DNA from 2 places in the Roseomonas haemaphysalidis genome. Region 1 is predicted to be linked to the other one. Evidence: riboswitches for the same ligand, from Rfam matches in the RefSeq annotation. Region 1 holds a riboswitch; the other holds the start of a gene.
The links. Region 1 has a riboswitch for glycine ahead of gcvT (glycine cleavage system aminomethyltransferase GcvT). Riboswitches for the same ligand answer to the same signal wherever they lie in the genome.
Positions count from the first base shown of each region.

Region 2: another riboswitch for glycine. It lies ahead of IAI59_RS02645 (D-amino acid dehydrogenase); the one in region 1 lies ahead of gcvT (glycine cleavage system aminomethyltransferase GcvT).

Region 1 covers NZ_CP061177.1:1,643,399-1,651,728, reverse strand. The annotation lists gene IAI59_RS07595 (chromosome segregation SMC family protein) at 1-1,464, opposite strand, end outside; gene IAI59_RS07590 (DsbA family protein) at 1,557-2,177, opposite strand; gene IAI59_RS07585 (DUF721 domain-containing protein) at 2,252-2,797, opposite strand; gene IAI59_RS07580 (A/G-specific adenine glycosylase) at 2,803-3,852, shown strand; glycine riboswitch at 4,052-4,152, shown strand; glycine riboswitch at 4,157-4,243, shown strand; gene gcvT (glycine cleavage system aminomethyltransferase GcvT) at 4,295-5,401, shown strand; gene gcvH (glycine cleavage system protein GcvH) at 5,413-5,787, shown strand; gene gcvP (aminomethyl-transferring glycine dehydrogenase) at 5,787-8,330, shown strand, end outside.
Region 2 covers NZ_CP061177.1:577,445-585,774, reverse strand. The annotation lists gene IAI59_RS02655 (efflux RND transporter permease subunit) at 1-1,462, shown strand, start outside; gene IAI59_RS02650 (S1C family serine protease) at 1,544-2,524, shown strand; gene IAI59_RS02645 (D-amino acid dehydrogenase) at 2,561-3,814, opposite strand; glycine riboswitch at 3,865-3,946, opposite strand; glycine riboswitch at 3,950-4,038, opposite strand; gene IAI59_RS02640 (Bug family tripartite tricarboxylate transporter substrate binding protein) at 4,210-5,169, shown strand; gene IAI59_RS02635 (MBL fold metallo-hydrolase) at 5,230-6,099, shown strand; gene IAI59_RS02630 (HpcH/HpaI aldolase/citrate lyase family protein) at 6,096-6,908, opposite strand; gene IAI59_RS02625 (SDR family NAD(P)-dependent oxidoreductase) at 7,075-7,869, opposite strand; gene IAI59_RS02620 (GntR family transcriptional regulator) at 7,907-8,330, shown strand, end outside.

The DNA.
Region 1 (8,330 bases):
GGCCTCGGCTTCCTGCGCGGCCCGGCGGGCCGTGGCATGGGCTTCCTGCGCGGCGGCACGGGCAGCCTCTGCCTCCTCCAACGCGGCGCGGGTGGCGGTCAGCCGGGCCTCGGCCGCTTCGCGCGCGGCCCGCGCGGCGGGGATCGCCCCGGGCGGCAGGCGCTGCGCCTCGGCCCCGGCGTGCTCGGCGGCCAGCGCGGCGTGCTGCTGGCGCAGGCGGGCGGCGCGCGACTCGGCGGCGGCGCGCTCGGCGCCGATGCGGGTGGCCTCGGCGCCGGCGGCGGCGGCTTCCTCGGCGGCGCGGTCGGCCGCGCGCTCGGCTTCGGCGGCGGCATCGCCGGCCCCGGCAGCCTCGGCGCGGGCGGCGTCCAGGCGGTCGGGAAGCGCGGCGCGCACGGCTTCCAGCGTCGCGGCCTCGGCCCCCAGGCGCCCTTCCGCCTCGGCGGCGTCGCGCTCCTGGCGGGCGGCATGCTCCAGGTCGCCCCGCAACTGGGCCAGCCGCGCCTCGGCCTCGGCCAGGGCGGCGCGGGCGCGGCGCTCCTCGTCCTGCGTGCTTTCGGCGGCGATGCGGTGGCGTTCCAGCGCCGTGCGGGCGGTGGCCTCGGCTTCGCGCGGCGCGGGCACCGCGCGCTCGGCGGTGAAGGCGCGGGTGGCACCCTCGGTGGCTGCCTGCTCGGCGGCGCGCGTGGCGGCCTGGGCCTGCGCGAAGTCCTGCCGCGCGGCGACCAGGGCGGCCTCGGCACGCGCCACCAGCAGGGCAAAGAACTCGGCTTCCGCAGCGCGGGTCAGGCCAGACAGGTTGCGGTAGCGTGCGGCCTGCCGTGCCTGGCGGGTCAGCGACTGGCGCTGCACCTCCAGCTGACCCTTGAGGTCCTCGGCGCGGGTCAGGTTCTGCTCGGCCTGGCGCAGCTTCAGCTCGGCCTCGTGCTTGCGGGCACGCAGGCCGGCGATGCCGGCCGCTTCCTCCAGCACCTGCCGCCGTTCCTCGGGCTTGGCCGCGATCAGCGACGCCACGCGTCCCTGGCTGACCATGGCCGAGGAGCGCGCGCCGGAACCGATGTCGGCGAACAGCGTCTGCACGTCCCGCCCGCGGATCTCGCGGCCGTTGATGCGAAAGCCGGTGCCCTCGCCGCGCACGATGCGGCGGGTGATCTCCAGTTCCGGCGCCTGCTGGTTGGGCGGCGGGGCGAGGCCGGAGGCATCCTCCAGCTGCAGCGTCACCTCCGCCTGGTTGCGGCCGGGGCGGGTGGAGGTGCCGGCGAAGATGACGTCGTCCATCTCGCCGCCGCGCATGGCGCGAGCGTTGGTTTCGCCCATCGCCCAGCGCAGCGCCTCCACCACGTTGGACTTGCCGCAGCCGTTGGGGCCGACCACGCCGGTCAGCCCGGGCAGCACCTCCACCACCGTGGGCTCGGCGAAGCTCTTGAAGCCGGCGATGCGCAGCCGCACCAGCGTGGCGCGCAAGGCGGCGGCGCGGGCCGCCGCCTCGGTGGCCGCGTCCCGCGCCGGGGCGGCATCCTCCTGCGGGGCGGCGGGTGCGCCCCCCTCAGCCTCGCTCAAGCGCCGGCTTCGGCTGCCAGCTGCGCGAAGCGGTCGGCGCTGACGGCCCCGGGCTGCACCTTCTTGTTGAACACGAAGGTGGGCGTGGAATTGACGTTGAACTGGCTTTGGCCGGCGGCGCGCATTTCCAGGATGCCCTTGGCCAGCGCCTGGTCGGCCACGGCGGCATCCACCTGCGCCCGCGTCATGCCCGCCAGCGCCGCGATCTTGGCGATCTCGGCGATGTTGTCGGCGCCGCGCGCGAAGGCCCAGCGGTCCTGGCTGGCCAGCAGCGCGCTGATGAAGCCCTCGTAGCGCTCGGCCGGCAGGCTGCGCGCCACCTGCGAGGCCGCCAGCGCCAGCTGGTCCAGCGGGAATTCCTTCCACACCATGCGGGCATTGCCGGTCGGGCCCATCAGCCGTTCCTTGATCTGCGGCCAGCTTTCCTTGTGAAAGGCGGCGCAATGCGGGCAGGTCAGGGAAAAGTATTCCTGCACCACGACCTTGGCGCCGGCCGGGCCGTAGCCGCGGTCGCCCAGCCGCGCATCGGCGTTGGTCGGCGAGGCGCCCTGGGCCAGGGCGGGCGCGGCGGCAAGCACCAGCGGCACGGTCAGCAGCGAACGGCGCGAAAGGGTCAAGGCGGCCTCCTCAGGTGGCTTGGAACAGCGATGTGCGGCGGCAGATAGGGTCGCGGCGGCCGCGCCGCCAGCCGTCAACCGGCGTTTCGGCGCCCCCGATAAACCCCCTGGCCCAATCTTGCCAGAGCCGCCCGCAACTCCGGGTCCTCCACGCCTTCCAGACGGGCGGCCAGCGCGTCCGGCAGCGCCACCGCCGCGGGCTTGGGTGGCGGTGGCCGGCGCGGCGGCAGCGCCGCCTGCACAAAGCGCAGCCGCTGCACCAGCGCCTGCCCCATGGCGGTGTTGATGCGCCCGATCAGCTGCGGTGCCAGGTGCTGCAGCTCCATCGCCACCGGGCCGGAGCAGGCCAGCGTCAGCGTGCCGCCGGAGACGCCGCGCGGCACCGTCTGCGCCGCCAGCACCGGCCCCGCGATCTGCGGCCAGTCGATGATCAGCTGCGCCGCCGCCGGGCTGCGCTTGCGGAACACCGGCCGGGTCAGCGCCGGCAGCAGCGCGCCCAGCGCGCGTGGCCCGCGGTCCGACCGCCATCCGGGGCCGCCATCGGGCGCCAGGGCCGGCTTTTGCGCGGTTTTCGCCGCCGGGGGGGTTGCGCCGCCGCCGTTCCGGTCCTTTTGCTGCATACGTGCTGCCCGCCGCCTCCCTGCTTCTCGAATGGTACGACCGCCACCGCCGCACCCTGCCCTGGCGGGAAGCGACGCGCGATCCATACCGTATATGGCTCTCCGAGGTCATGTTGCAGCAGACCACGGTCGCCGCCGTCGGCCCGCGCTGGCGCCGCTTCCTGGTTCGCTTCCCGGATGTCGAAACCCTCGCCGCCGCCCCCTGGGACGCGGTGGCCGAGGAATGGGCCGGGCTCGGCTACTACGCCCGCGCCCGCAACCTGCACGCCTGCGCCCAGGCCGTGGTGGCGCGCGGCGGCTTTCCCGACACGGAGGACGAGCTGCGGGCATTGCCCGGCATCGGCGCCTATACCGCCGCCGCCGTGGCCGCCATCGCCTTTGGCCGCCCCACCGTGCCGCTGGACGGCAATGTCGAGCGCGTCACCGCCCGGCTCGGCGCCATCGAGGCCCCGCTGCCCGGCGCCCGCCCGGCGCTGGCCGCCCTGGCCCGCCGCTGGATGGAGCAGGACGCCGCCCGCGCCCGGCCATCGGATTTCGTGCAGGCCCTGTTCGACCTCGGCGCCACCATTTGCACGCCGCGCAGCCCGGCCTGCGCCCTGTGCCCCTGGCGCTCGGACTGCGAGGGCTTCCGCACCGGCCTCGCCCCCAGCCTGCCGCGCAAGGCGGCCAAGAAGGCCCGCCCCTTGAAGCGCGGCGTGCACTTCCTGCTGCTGGACGGCACCGGCCGCCTGTTGCTGCGCCGCCGCCCGCCCACCGGCCTGCTGGGCGGCATGCTGGAATTGCCCGGCACCCCCTGGCGCGAAACCCCCTGGACCGACGCCGAGATCCCGCCCTTCGCCCCCCTGCCCGGCCTGGACTGGCGGGCGCTGGACGGCGAGGCGAAGCACGGCTTCACGCATTTCGAGCTGCACATGGCGCTGCGGGTCGCCACCGCGCCGCCCGGCGCCAACCTGCGCGACGGCGAGTGGATGACGCTGGCCGCCGCGCGGGCCGCGCTGCCGGGGACCATGCAGAAGCTGCTCGACTTGGCGGAGAGCGAGGGGGCGATGGGGTAAAGGCCGGGGGAAGGAATTCCCCCGGACCCCCATCCTTTTTCTGCTTGATGGCGCCGGGTTGGGCGGTCAGGCGGGCCCTCACCGTGGTTCTGACCGGCAAACAGGCAAAAGAAAGATGGGGGCTCGGGGGAATTCTTTTCCCCGACCTTCTGCACCGTTGCCTCGCGCCCGCTGCTCGGGCAGAGAGAACCCCACCCGCTGATCCCGCGCGGGAGAGCATGGCAGGCAAGGCGCCCTGCCGTCGCCGAAGGCGCAACCGGCCCCCGGAAACGCTCAGGCACCAGGAACCGCGTGGGGAAGGGGACTCTGGAAAGCCCGGCGCGCGAGCGCCGGCACCGACGGAGTAAGGCGCGAGGCTTTCGCGCTGAATCTCTCAGGTCATCGGACAGAGGGGGGCCACGAACCCGGACACGCCGCGCGCAGGCGCGGCGATGGAGGCTGCGTGGCCGATACGACTGAAACGCTTCTGGAAACCCCCCTCGCCTCCCTGCACCGGGAGCTGGGCGGCAAGATGGTGCCCTTCGCGGGCTATGCCATGCCCGTGCAGTACCCCGCCGGCATCATGGCCGAGCATCTGGCGACGCGCGCCGGTGCCGCGCTGTTCGACGTGTCCCACATGGGACAGGCCGAGCTGGTGGGCGAAGGCGCCGCCGCGGCGCTGGAGCGCCTGACGCCGGCCGACGTGCAGATCCTGAAGCCGGGCCGCCAGAAGTACGGGCTGCTGACCACGGAAGCCGGCGGCATCCTGGACGACTTCATGGTCGCCAATCTCGGCGACCGCCTGTTCCTGGTGGTCAACGCCAGCCGCAAGGCGGTGGACTACGCGGCGATCGAGGCGGCGCTGCCCTCCGGCGTGTCCCTGAAGCGCCTGCCGGACCGCGCGCTGGTGGCCTTCCAGGGCCCGGGCGCCGTGGCATCGCTGGCCACCATCGCGCCCGCCGTCGCCGGCATGCGCTTCATGGACGTGCTGGCGGTGGAGATCGCCGGCATCCCCACGCTGGTCAGCCGCAGTGGCTACACCGGCGAGGACGGCGTGGAGATCTCCGTGCCGGCGGAGGAGGCCGAAAGCCTCGCCCGCGCGCTGCTGGCCCTGCCGGGCGCCACGGCGGCCGGCCTCGGCGCGCGCGACTCGCTGCGCCTGGAAGCCGGGCTGTGCCTGTATGGCAACGATATCGACGAGACGACCAGCGCGGTGGAAGCCAATCTGGTGTGGACCATCGGCAAGCGCCGCCGCACCGAATGGAACTTCCCCGGCGCGGACCGCGTGCGCGAGGAGCTGGACAACGGCCCGAAGCGCCTGCGCGTCGGCATCCTGCCCGACGGCCGGCAGCCGGCACGCGGCCACACCCCCGTGCAGGTGGGCGGCGACGTGGTCGGCGAGATCACCAGCGGCGGCTTCGGCCCCAGCCTGAACGGCCCCTGCGCCATGGGCTACGTGGCGCGCGGGCATGCCGCCGACGGCACGGCGCTGGACCTGATGGTGCGCGGCAAGGCCTCGCCCGCCCGCGTCGCGGCCACCCCCTTCTTTCCCCACCGCTACATTCGCTGAGGAGCCCTGTCATGGCTGAAACCAAGTACACCAAGGACCACGAGTGGGTGCGGCTGGAAGGTGGCGTGGCCACCATCGGCATCACCGACCACGCGCAGACCGCGCTGGGCGACGTGGTGTTCGTGGAACTGCCCGAGGCCGGGCGTGAGGTCGCGGCCGAGGAGGCCGTGGCGGTGGTCGAAAGCGTCAAGGCGGCGTCCGACGTCTACGCGCCGATCGCCGGCAAGGTGGTCGCGGTGAACGATGCGCTGGTGGACAACCCCTCGCTGGCCAACTCGGCGCCCACCGCCGACGGCTGGTTCTTCAAGATCGAGGCGGCCGACCCCGCCGCCGTGGAGGCCCTGATGAGCGAATCCGACTACGCCGCCTTCGTGGACAGCCTCTGATGACCTCGGCCCTCGACGCGCTGAGCGCGCTGGAAGACCACGGCGCCTTCGCCGCCCGGCATATCGGCCCGTCGGGGGCCGAGATCGCCGCCATGCTGAAGGTGGTGGGCGTCGACAGCCTGGACGCGCTGGCCGACCGCACCGTGCCGGCCGACATCCGCGGCCAGGACTTCTCCACCCTGCCGGCGCCGGCCACGGAAGCCGAGGCCATCGCCGAGCTGCGCGCGCTGTCCGAAAAGAACGTGCTCAAGAAGTCACTGATCGGCATGGGCTACCACGGCACCCACGTGCCGCCGGTCATTCTCCGCAACGTGCTGGAGAATCCGGGCTGGTACACCGCCTATACCCCCTACCAGGCGGAGATTGCCCAGGGGCGGCTGGAAGCGCTGGTCAACTTCCAGACCATGGTGACCGACCTCACCGGCCTGCCGGTGGCGAACGCCTCGCTGCTGGATGAGGCGACGGCGGCGGCCGAGGCGATGGCCATCGCGCTCGCCTCCAACAAGCAGAAGTCGCGCACCATCCTGGTGGCCGCCGACGTGCACCCGCAGACCATCGCCGTGGTGCGCACCCGCGCCGAGCCGCTGAAGCTGACCGTCAGCGTCGTGGCCCCGGCCGAGGTCGTGGCCGCCTGCGGCAGCGAAAAGCCCTTCGCGCTGCTGCTGCAGTATCCCGGCACCACCGGCGAGCTGCGCGACCTGTCGCCCGAGATCGCCGCCGTGCAGGCGGCCGGGGGGCTGGCCATCGTCGCCGCCGACCCGCTGTCCATGGTGTTGCTGCGCGCGCCGGGCGAGATGGGCGCGGATGTGGTCATCGGCTCCAGCCAGCGCTTCGGCGTGCCGATGGGCTATGGCGGCCCGCATGCCGCCTTCATGGCGGTCAAGGACGGGCTGAAGCGGCTGATGCCGGGGCGCCTGGTCGGCGTGTCGCTGGATGCCGCCGGCAAGCCCGCCATGCGCCTGGCGCTGCAGACGCGCGAGCAGCACATCCGCCGCGAAAAGGCGACCAGCAACATCTGCACCGCGCAGGTGCTTCTTGCCGTGATGGCCGGCATGTACGCCGTGTGGCACGGCCCCGAGGGGCTGCGTCGCATCGCCCAGCGGGTGGCGCTGCAGGCGAAGCTTCTGGCGGGCGCTGCCAAGTCCGCCGGTTTCACGCTGCGCCATGACGCCTTCTTCGACACCGTCACGGTGGAAACCGGCGACAAGACGGACGCCATCTACCACGCCGCCTTTGAGCAGGGCTTCAACCTGCGCAAGCTGGACGGCGGCGCGCTGGCCATCGCGCTGGACGAGACCGTGACGCGCGCGGAACTCGCGACGCTGGCGGGCCTGTTCGGCGCCACGCTGGAGGCCACCGCCGGCGGCATCCCCGCTGTTCTGGAGCGGAAGTCCGAGATCCTGACGGCGGCGGTGTTCCACACCCACCACGCCGAGCATTCCATGCTGCGCTACCTGAAGCGGCTGGAAGACAAGGACGTGGCGCTGAACCGCAGCATGATCCCGCTCGGCTCCTGCACCATGAAGCTGAACGCGACGGCGGAGATGATCCCCGTCACCTTCCCCGGCTTCGGCGAGATGCACCCCTTCGTGCCGGCCGACCAGGCGCAGGGCTACATCGCGATGATCCGGCAGCTGGAGGACTGGCTCGCCACCATCACCGGCTTCGCCGCCGTCTCGCTGCAGCCCAACGCCGGCAGCCAGGGCGAGTATGCCGGACTGCTGGCGATCCGCGCCTTCCATCTGGCCAATGGCCAGGACCAGCGCGACATCTGCCTGATCCCATCCTCGGCGCACGGCACCAACCCGGCCTCCGCCGCCATGGTCGGCATGCGCGTGGTGGTGGTGGGCTGCGACCGCGACGGCAACGTCGACCTCGCGGACCTCGATGCCAAGATCGCGCAGCATGCGGAGAAGCTGTCGGCGCTGATGATCACCTACCCCTCCACGCATGGCGTGTTCGAGGAGCAGATCGTCCGCATCTGCGGCGCCGTGCACGCGGCCGGCGGGCAGGTCTACATGGACGGCGCCAACATGAATGCGCAGGTGGGCCTCACCGCCCCCGGCCGCATCGGCGCCGATGTCTGCCACCTGAACCTGCACAAGACCTTCTGCATCCCGCATGGCGGCGGCGGCCCGGGCGTCGGGCCGATCGGGGTCGCGGCGCACCTCGCCCCGCACCTGCCCAACCACCCGCTGCTGGCCGAGGGCGGCCCCGCCACCGGCTACGGCCCGGTCTCGGCCGCGCCCTTCGGCAGCGCGTCGATCCTGCCCATCTCCTACGCCTATATCCGCATGATGGGCGCGGAGGCGCTGACGCGCGCCACGCAGGTCGCCATCCTCAACGCCAACTACATCGCCAAGCGGCTCGATGGGCACTTCCCCGTGCTCTACAAGGGCGCGCGCGGCATGGTGGCGCATGAGTGCATCCTGGACTGCCGCGGCTTCCAGCAGGGCGGCGGCGTGCTGGTGGAGGACATCGCCAAGCGCCTGCAGGACTATGGCTTCCACGCGCCCACCATGTCCTGGCCCGTCGCCGGCACG
Region 2 (8,330 bases), 1.1 Mb from region 1:
GATCCCGCCGCTGGACCGCGGCTACCTGATCGCCGCCTTCCAGCTGCCGCCCGGCGCCTCCTTCGCGCGCACCGACGCGGTGATCCAGCAGGCGACCAAGGACGTGCTATCCGTCCCCGGCGTCGCCAATTCCATCGCCTTCACCGGCTTCGACGGCGCCACCTTCACCAACGCGCCCAATTCCGGCGTGATCTTCGTCAACCTCGCCTCCTTCGAGGCGCGGGCGGCGGCGGGGCTGAGCTTCGGGGGCATCACCCAGGCCGTGCAGGCCAAGCTGATGCAGCAGCGCGAGGCGCTGGCGCTGGTCATCCCGCCGCCCTCGGTTTCGGGCATCGGCACCGGCGGCGGCTTCAAGCTGTTCGTGCAGGACCGCAGTGACCGCGGCGCCCGCGCGCTGGAGGAGGTGACGAACTCCATCGTCGCCGCCGCCAACGGGCAGACCGAGATCGCCATGGCCTTCACGCTGTTCAACACCCGCACGCCGACGCTGCGGGCCGAGGTGGACCGCACCAAGGCGGAGATGCTGGGCGTGCCGCTGTCGCGCGTGTCGGAAACGCTGTCCACCTACCTGGGCTCGGCCTTTGTCAACGACTTCAACATCCTCGGCCGCACCTTCCGCGTCACGGCGCAGGCGGAGGAAACCGCGCGCCTGACGCCGCGCGATGTCGAGCTGCTGCGGACCCGCAACATGGCGGGCGACATGGTGCCGATCGGCGCGCTGGCGACGCTGGAAGCCGATACCGCCGCCTACCGCGTGCCGCGCTACAACCTCTACCCCGCCGCCGAGGTACAGGGCGCCGCCGCCCCCGGCGTGTCCACCGGCCAGGCGATCGCGGCCATGGAGCGCCTGCTGCGCGACAAGCTGCCGCCCGGCTACGGCTTTGAGTGGACCGAGATCGCGTTGCAGGAAACCAGCCAGGGCAACACGGCGCCGATCGCCTTCGGGCTGGCGGTCATCTTTGTTATCCTGCTGCTGGCGGCGCTGTACGAAAGCTGGCTCTTGCCGCTGGCGGTGGTGCTGATCGCGCCGATGTCCGTGCTGGCGGCGCTGGCCGGCGTGGTGTGGCGGGGCCTCGACAACAACGTGCTGGTGCAGGTGGGTCTGGTGGTGCTGATCGGGCTGGCGGCCAAGAACGCCATCCTGATCGTCGAGTTCGCCCGCCACGCGGAAAGCGAGGGCATGACCCGCTGGCAGGCGGCGGAAGCGGCGGCGCGCACCCGGCTGCGGCCGATTCTGATGACCTCGCTGGCCTTTATCCTGGGCGTGCTGCCGCTGGCCATCGCGACGGGCGCGGGGGCGGAGATGCGGCAAAGCCTCGGCACCGCGGTGTTCGCCGGCATGCTGGGCGTGACCGGCTTCGGGCTGGTCTTCACGCCGGTCTTCTACGTGGTCGCCCGCGCCATGGCGCGGCGCGACCGCCCGGCGCGGCCGGAGGCGCTGGCCGTCCCGGAAGCCCGATAGCGGCCGGCGTGCCACCGGAGGCCGCCGCCGGGCGTTACCCCGGCTGCGACCGCGACGACAGGCAGGACAGGAGGCAAGGCCATGGCAGCAGCAGACGACGAGGACCGGGTTCCGGAGCCCCTGCGCCCGCGGCCCGAGGACTATGCCTACGACCTGGACCAGGCGCTCTCTGCCGTCGTGACCCTGCATGCCAGGGTGCCGGAGGACGCCTTCACCGCCGGCACCCTGGGCACGGAGCGGCTGGGCAATGCCGTGCTGATCCGTGACAGCGGCCTGCTGCTGACCATCGGCTACCTGGTGACCGAGGCGCAGGAGATCTGGCTGACCACCGCCACGGGCCGCGTGGTGGCCGGCCATGTGCTGGGCTACGACCAGGTGACCGGCTTCGGGCTGGTGCAGGCGCTGGGCTCGCTGGGCGTCCCGGCGCTGCCGCTCGGCCGCTCCTCCGAGGTGCCGGTGGGCGCCCAGGTGGTGTTCGCCGGCGCCGGCGGCCGCGCCGGGGCGCTGGCGGCGCGGGTGGTGTCGCGCCAGGAATTCACCGGCTACTGGGAATACGTGCTGGACGAGGCGCTCTACACCGCCCCGGCGCACCCGCTGTGGGGTGGCGCCGCGCTGCTCAACCCGGCGGGCGAGGTGGTGGGCATCGGTTCCATCCAGCTGGGTCACGACCCCGGCGATGGCCGCGTGCGGGTGCTGAACATGAGCGTGCCGGTGGACCTGCTGGCGCCCATCCTGGACGAGATGCTGACGCTGGGCCGCCCGGCCCGCCCGCCGCGCCCGTGGCTGGGCGTGTCCGCCAGCTCGGACGAAGGGCAGGTGGTGCTGGTGGGCGTCACGCCGCGCGGTCCGGCGGCGCGGGCCGGGTTGCGCAAGGGCGACGTGGTGCTGGCGGTGGACGAAACGCCGGTGAGCGACATCGCCGCCTTTTTCCGTGCCCTTTGGGCGGTGGGCGATGCCGGCGCCAGCATTCCCCTGACGCTGGAGCGCGAGGACGACCGCTTCGAGGTCAGCGTCACGTCCGGCGACCGGCAAAGCTTCCTGAAGGCCGCGCCGCTGCACTGAGGCGGCAGCGCGGCCCCCAGGGGCCCCCAGGGGCCGCTAGGCGGCGGCCCGCAGGCCGGTGCCGGCCGCCGCATCCACCGCATCCGCCGCCATCTGCGCGGTGGCGGCCGACAGCGTCCAGCCCAGGTGGCCGTGCCCGGTGTTGTAGAACACGCCCGGGCGGCTGCCGGCGCCGACGCGCGGCATCAGGTTGGGCGTCATCGGGCGCAGTCCGGCCCAGGGCACCACGCGCGCGGTGGACACGCCGGGGAACAACTGCTGCACCCAGTCCACCAGCGGCTTCACCCGGTCGGCGCGGATGTCGCGGTTTTCGCCGTTGAACTCGGCGGTGCCGGCGACGCGGAAGCGGTCCTCGCCCAGGCGGCTGGTGACGATCTTGGTGGCATCGTCCAGCAGGCTGACCTGTGGCGCCGCCTGCCGGCTTCCAGCATCGTCCAGCTGCACCGTGATGGAATAGCCCTTCACCGGGTAGACGTTGACCCGGTCCCCCAGCATGGCGGCGAAGCGGCGGCTGGCCACGCCGGCGCAGATCACCACCTGGTCCACCGCCAGCACCTCGCCCGCGCCCTGCGGGCCGCCGGCGGGGCGCCAGTCGATGCGGAGCCCGCCCTGCTGGTGGGCGATGCCCGTCACCTCGGCGTCCAGCAGAAAGCGCGCGCCGCGGCGCTGGCAGGCCTCGGCCAGCCCGCGGGTGAACTTGTGGATGTCGCCCGTGGAGTCGGACGGCGTGAAGAAGCCGCCGTGCCACTGCCCGCCCAGCGCCGGCTCGATCCCGCGCATCTCCTCCGGCGTCACGGCCGCGCGGTCGAGGCCGCCTTCGCGCAGCAGGCCGTTGACGCGGGCGGCGGCATCGAAGCCCGCCTTGTCGCGGTAGACGTGCAGAATGCCGCGCCGGCGCAGGTCGAAGTCGATGTTCTCGCGCTCGGCGATGCCGAACAGCTGCGCCCGCGCCGCGATGGCCAGCCGCGTGGTGGCGATGGTGTTGTCGCGGTACTGCGGGATGCGGCCGACGAACTCGCCCAGCCAGCCGTATTTGTGCAGCCCGGGGCGCGGGTTCAGCAGCAGCGGCGCGTCCCGCCGCAGCATCCACTTCATGCCCTTGGCGATGGTGGACACGCTGTTCCACACCTCGGCGTTGCTGGCCGAAAGCTGGCCGCCGTTGGCGAAGGAGGTTTCCATCGCGGCGTAGCGGTGGCGGTCCAGCACGATGACGGAATGCCCGCGCTCCAGCAGCGCATAGGCGGTGGTGACGCCGGTGATGCCGGCTCCGATGATGGCGACCGTGCTCATGACGGGCTCCAGGCAAGGGTTTGCGGCACGGCCCGTGCCGTTCCGCCCCCATCTGTCCTGTTACCTGAGAGCGTGACCGGCGCTGCCGCCGGCATCCCCTTCGGTGGGCGCGCGAGGCGCCTCTCTCCAGATCGTCCCCGGCATGCGGTCCCTGGTGCCTGAGAGTTTCCCGGGGGGTTGCTCCGTCGGCGGCGGCCGGAACCGCGCTCTCCCGCATGCCGTGCATGGACAAGGAGAAGCATCCACCTTTCCCCTGCCGGGCGTCAACGGGAATCCGCGTCCGGCCGCCGCCGCTGTCGCCCGGCGCGGCATGGCTTTAGGCTGCCGACGGGGCCTGGCGGAAGCCGCGCCAAGCGGACCGCCGGCCCCGGGAAATTACAGGAAAGCCGCGTTCCATGCGACACATCCTGGCCATGCTCGGCCTTTGCCTGCTCGCCTTCCCGCCGCCCGCCCGGGCGCAGCTGCCGGACCGGCCGCTGCGCATCATCGTCCCCTCGCCCCCGGGCGGCACCGGCGACATCGTGGCGCGCCTGCTGGCGGAGGCCGTCTCGACCCGGCTGCCGCGCGGCGCCGTGGTGGACAACCGCGCCGGCGCCAACGGCAACATCGGCATGGGCGAGGCGCAGCGCGGCGCTGCGGACGGCTCCGTGCTGGTGCAATGCGCCTTTGGCCCCTGCGGCGCCAACCCCTCGCTCTACGCGCAGCCGGGCTACGAGCTGGACGGCTTCGTGCCCGTGATCCTGACCGGCGCGGTGCGCAACGTCATGGTCACGCGCCGCGGCTTTCCCGCCCGCACCCTGCCGGAGGTGATCGCGCTGGTGCGCGCCAAGCCTGGTACCGTCACCTTCGCCTCGTCCGGCGTCGGCGCCTCCAACCACCTGGGGCCGGAGCTGCTGCGCACGCGCTTCGGGCTGGACTGGGTGCATGTGCCGTATCGCGGCAGCGGCCCCGCCATCACGGACCTCGTCGCCGGCACGGTGGACGTGTTCTTCGACAACCTGCCGTCCATCCTGCCGCAGATCCGCGCGGGCGCGGTGCAGCCGGTCGCCACCCTGGCGGCCGGGCGCCTGCCGGAGCTGCCCGACCTGCCGACCTTCGCCGAGGCCGGCGCGCCCGGCGTGGTGATCGACAGCTGGTTCGGCTTTCTGGCGCCGCCGCGCACGCCGCCGGCGGTGGCCGAGGCGCTGAACGCCGCCTTCGACGAGGCCCTGCGGCGGCCCGAGGTGCGGGAGCGGATGCAGGGCGCCGGCGTGGTGCCGCTGGGCGGCGGCACCGCCCGCATGGCGGAGCAGGTGCGCTCGGAAACGCAGCGCTGGGGCGAGGTGATCCGGGCCAACGGCATCCGCGCCGAATAGCGGGGGGATTCTTTCCCACCCGCTTCCATGCTTCACTCCTCCGGGCAAGGAGACGGCCACATGCACTTCACCCTTGGCGACGTCCGCGTCGACCTCGTGCTCGACATGGATGTCTTTCCCCTGCCGGCCGCGCGCATCATGCCGGGGCGCGACCTCGGCGAGCTGCTGCCCCACCGGGCGCTGCTGGAGCCCGACCACATGGACTTCGCGCGTGGCGACCTGCTGCTGGGCATGCAGGCGCTGCTGCTGCGGCTGCCGGGGCTGACCGTGCTGGTGGACACCTGCGTGGGCGAGCACAAGGAGCGCCCGGCCCACCCGCACTGGCACCGCCGCGCGGCCAGTGGCTTTCTGGACGCGCTGGGCGTGCCGCCGGAAGCGGTGGACGTGGTGCTGTGCACCCACCTGCACGCCGACCACGTGGGCTGGAACACCCGCCTGCGGGACGGCCGCTGGGTGCCGACCTTTCCCCGCGCCCGCTACCTGGTGGGGCGGCGGGAGCTGCAATACTGGCAGGCGCGCGCCGCCGCCGAGCCCGGCGTCAGCCACGGTGCCTTCGCCGACAGCGTGCAGCCGCTGCTGGACGCCGGCGTGGTGGACGCGGTGGCGGATGGATACGAGCTGGCGCCCGGCCTGACGCTGAAGCCGCTGCCCGGCCACACGGTGGGGCAGATGGGGCTGTGGCTGGAACGCGCGGGCGCGCGCGCCATCTTCTGCGGCGACGCCATCCATTCGCCGGTGCAGATCCTGCGCCCCGACTGGTCCAGCGCCTTCTGCACCGACCCGGAGGAAGCGGCGGAAACCCGCCGGACCCTGCTGCACTGCGCGGCGGAGGACGGCACGGTGCTGGTGCCCGCGCATTTCCGCCGCTGCGGCTGCACCCGCATCCGCCGCGAGGGCGAGGACTTCCGCCCGCTGTTCGGCCCCGGCTAGGCCGCGCGCTCCAGGATCGCCTGCGCCTTCAGGATCACCGGGCGGTCCACCAGCTCGCCATCTACCGCGAGCGCGGCGCTGTCGGCGCCGGCTTCCACCGCCGCCATGATGCGCCGCGCCCAGGCGATCTCCCGCTCGCCGGGCGCGAAGCCGGCGTTGACGGCGGCCACCTGGCGCGGATGGATGCACAGCTTTGCCCCGAAGCCGAAGGCCCGCGCCCGCGCCGTGTCCGCCTCCAGCTGCGCCGCGTCGTCCAGCGCCACGGTCACGCCATCCACCGGTGCCGCGGCGCCGCCGAGCCGCGAGGCATACACCAGCGCGGAGCGGAACATCGCCAGCGGCGCGCCTTCCTCCGGGATGCCGAGGTCGAGCTGGAAGTCCACCGAGCCGAACACCAGCCGCGCCACGCCCGGCGCCGCGGCCAGCGCCTCGGCCGCCCGCAGGCCGCGCGCGCTCTCGATCAGCGGCAGCAGCGCGGCATGCGGCGCCGCGCGGCGCGCTTCCGCCAGGGCTTCCGGCGCCTCGGCCTTGGGCAGCACGATGCCGCAGACATTGGCCTGCGCGCAGAGCGCCAGGTCGGCCATGAAATGCGGGCTGTCGGCGGCGTTCACCCGCAGCAGCACGGGCCGTTCGGCCTGGGGCAACCAGGCGGCGATGGCGTCCCGCGCCGCGTCCTTGCGCGCCAGGGCGACGGCGTCCTCCAGGTCCAGGATCACCTGGTCTGCGCCGGCGGCCAGCGCCTTGCCGAAGCGTTCCGGCCGGTCGCCAGGGACAAACAGAAAGGAACGGGCGGCGGTGATGGCATTCATGGATGGAGGGCTCCCGGACGGTTGTTGGCGGGGAGGGTAGGCTGGGGAAAGGAATTTCCCCAGGCCCCCATCTTCTTTTTGCCCGTTCGGGGTCGTGCCTGCCGGCCGGCGGCGCCAGCAGGCAGAAAGACGATGGGGGTTCGGGGGAATTCCTTCCCCCGGCCTTTCACATGATCGCCGGCTTCGCCACGCCGGGGCTGCGCGCCGCCTCCGGTGCCGCCGCGTCCCACAGCCGCGCGATGAAGCGCCCGCCATTCACCGCCGCCGAGGCCGCCGAACAGAGCCACACGGCGGGCGGGCCCATCAGCGCCGGGTCCAGCAGGTTGCCATCGGCGCCGCGCCGGTCGGCGCCGCCGGGCAACAGCTCGGTATTCGCCGCGCCGCCCGGCAGCAGCACGTTCACCGTCACGCCCGTGCCTTCCACGTCCTGCGCCCAGCAGCGGGAGGCGGCTTCCAGCCCCGCCTTGCTGGGGCCGTAGGGGGCGTAGCCGCGGCGCACCATGGTCTGGTCGCTGGTGGACACGTTGACGATGCGCCCGTCCCGCTGCGCCAGCAGGTGGGGCATGGCGGCGGCGGCCATGTTGAAGGCGCCGTTGAGATTGATGTCGATGATGCTGGCCCAGATGTCCGGCGGCACGGTCCAGAAGGGCACCGGGTCGGTGGTGAAGCGCTCGCTGACCAGGCGCATGCCGCGCCCGGCGTTGTTGACCACGGCGTGCAGCGCGCCGAAGTGCTGCAGCGTTGCGGCCGCGGTGCGGGCGCAGTCTTCCGGGCGGGTGACGTCGGCGGTCAGCGCCAGCAGCCGGTCGTCAGGAAAGCGGGCGGCGGCGGCCTGCAGCTCCCCGGCCGCGCGGGCGCCGGTGATGGTGACGCGCGCGCCGGCAGCCAGCAGCGCCTCCGCCATCGCGAGGCCGAGGCCACGGCCGCCGCCGGTGACGATGACGACACGGTCCTGCATCATGCTAAAGCCCTCCTGGGTTGATCGAGGCGGAAAGAGAATGTCGTCCAACGCGGCCGAGCGCGCCTACCAGACCATCCGCGCGCGCATCATGGACGGCAGCGTGCCGCCCGGCGCCGCGCTGCGGGAAGAAGCGCTGGCGGCCGAGATCGGCGTCAGCCGCACGCCGGTGCGCGACGCCTTGCGCCGCCTGCTGGCGGACGGGCTGGTGGAAAGCGAGCGCAACCGCGGCACCTTCGTGGCCGAGATCACCACGGACGATCTGCTGGAGGTGTACCAGCTGCGCGCGGCGCTGGAGGGCTTCGCGGCACGACGCGCGGCCACCCGCATCACGCAGGGTGAACTCGACGCGCTGCGCGGCCTCGCGGACCGGATGGAGGCGATCCAGGGCACGCCGGAGCAGGTGGTGGCGCGCTTCCATGCGCTGAACGCGGAGTTCCACGTCACCATGGTGCGTGCCGCGC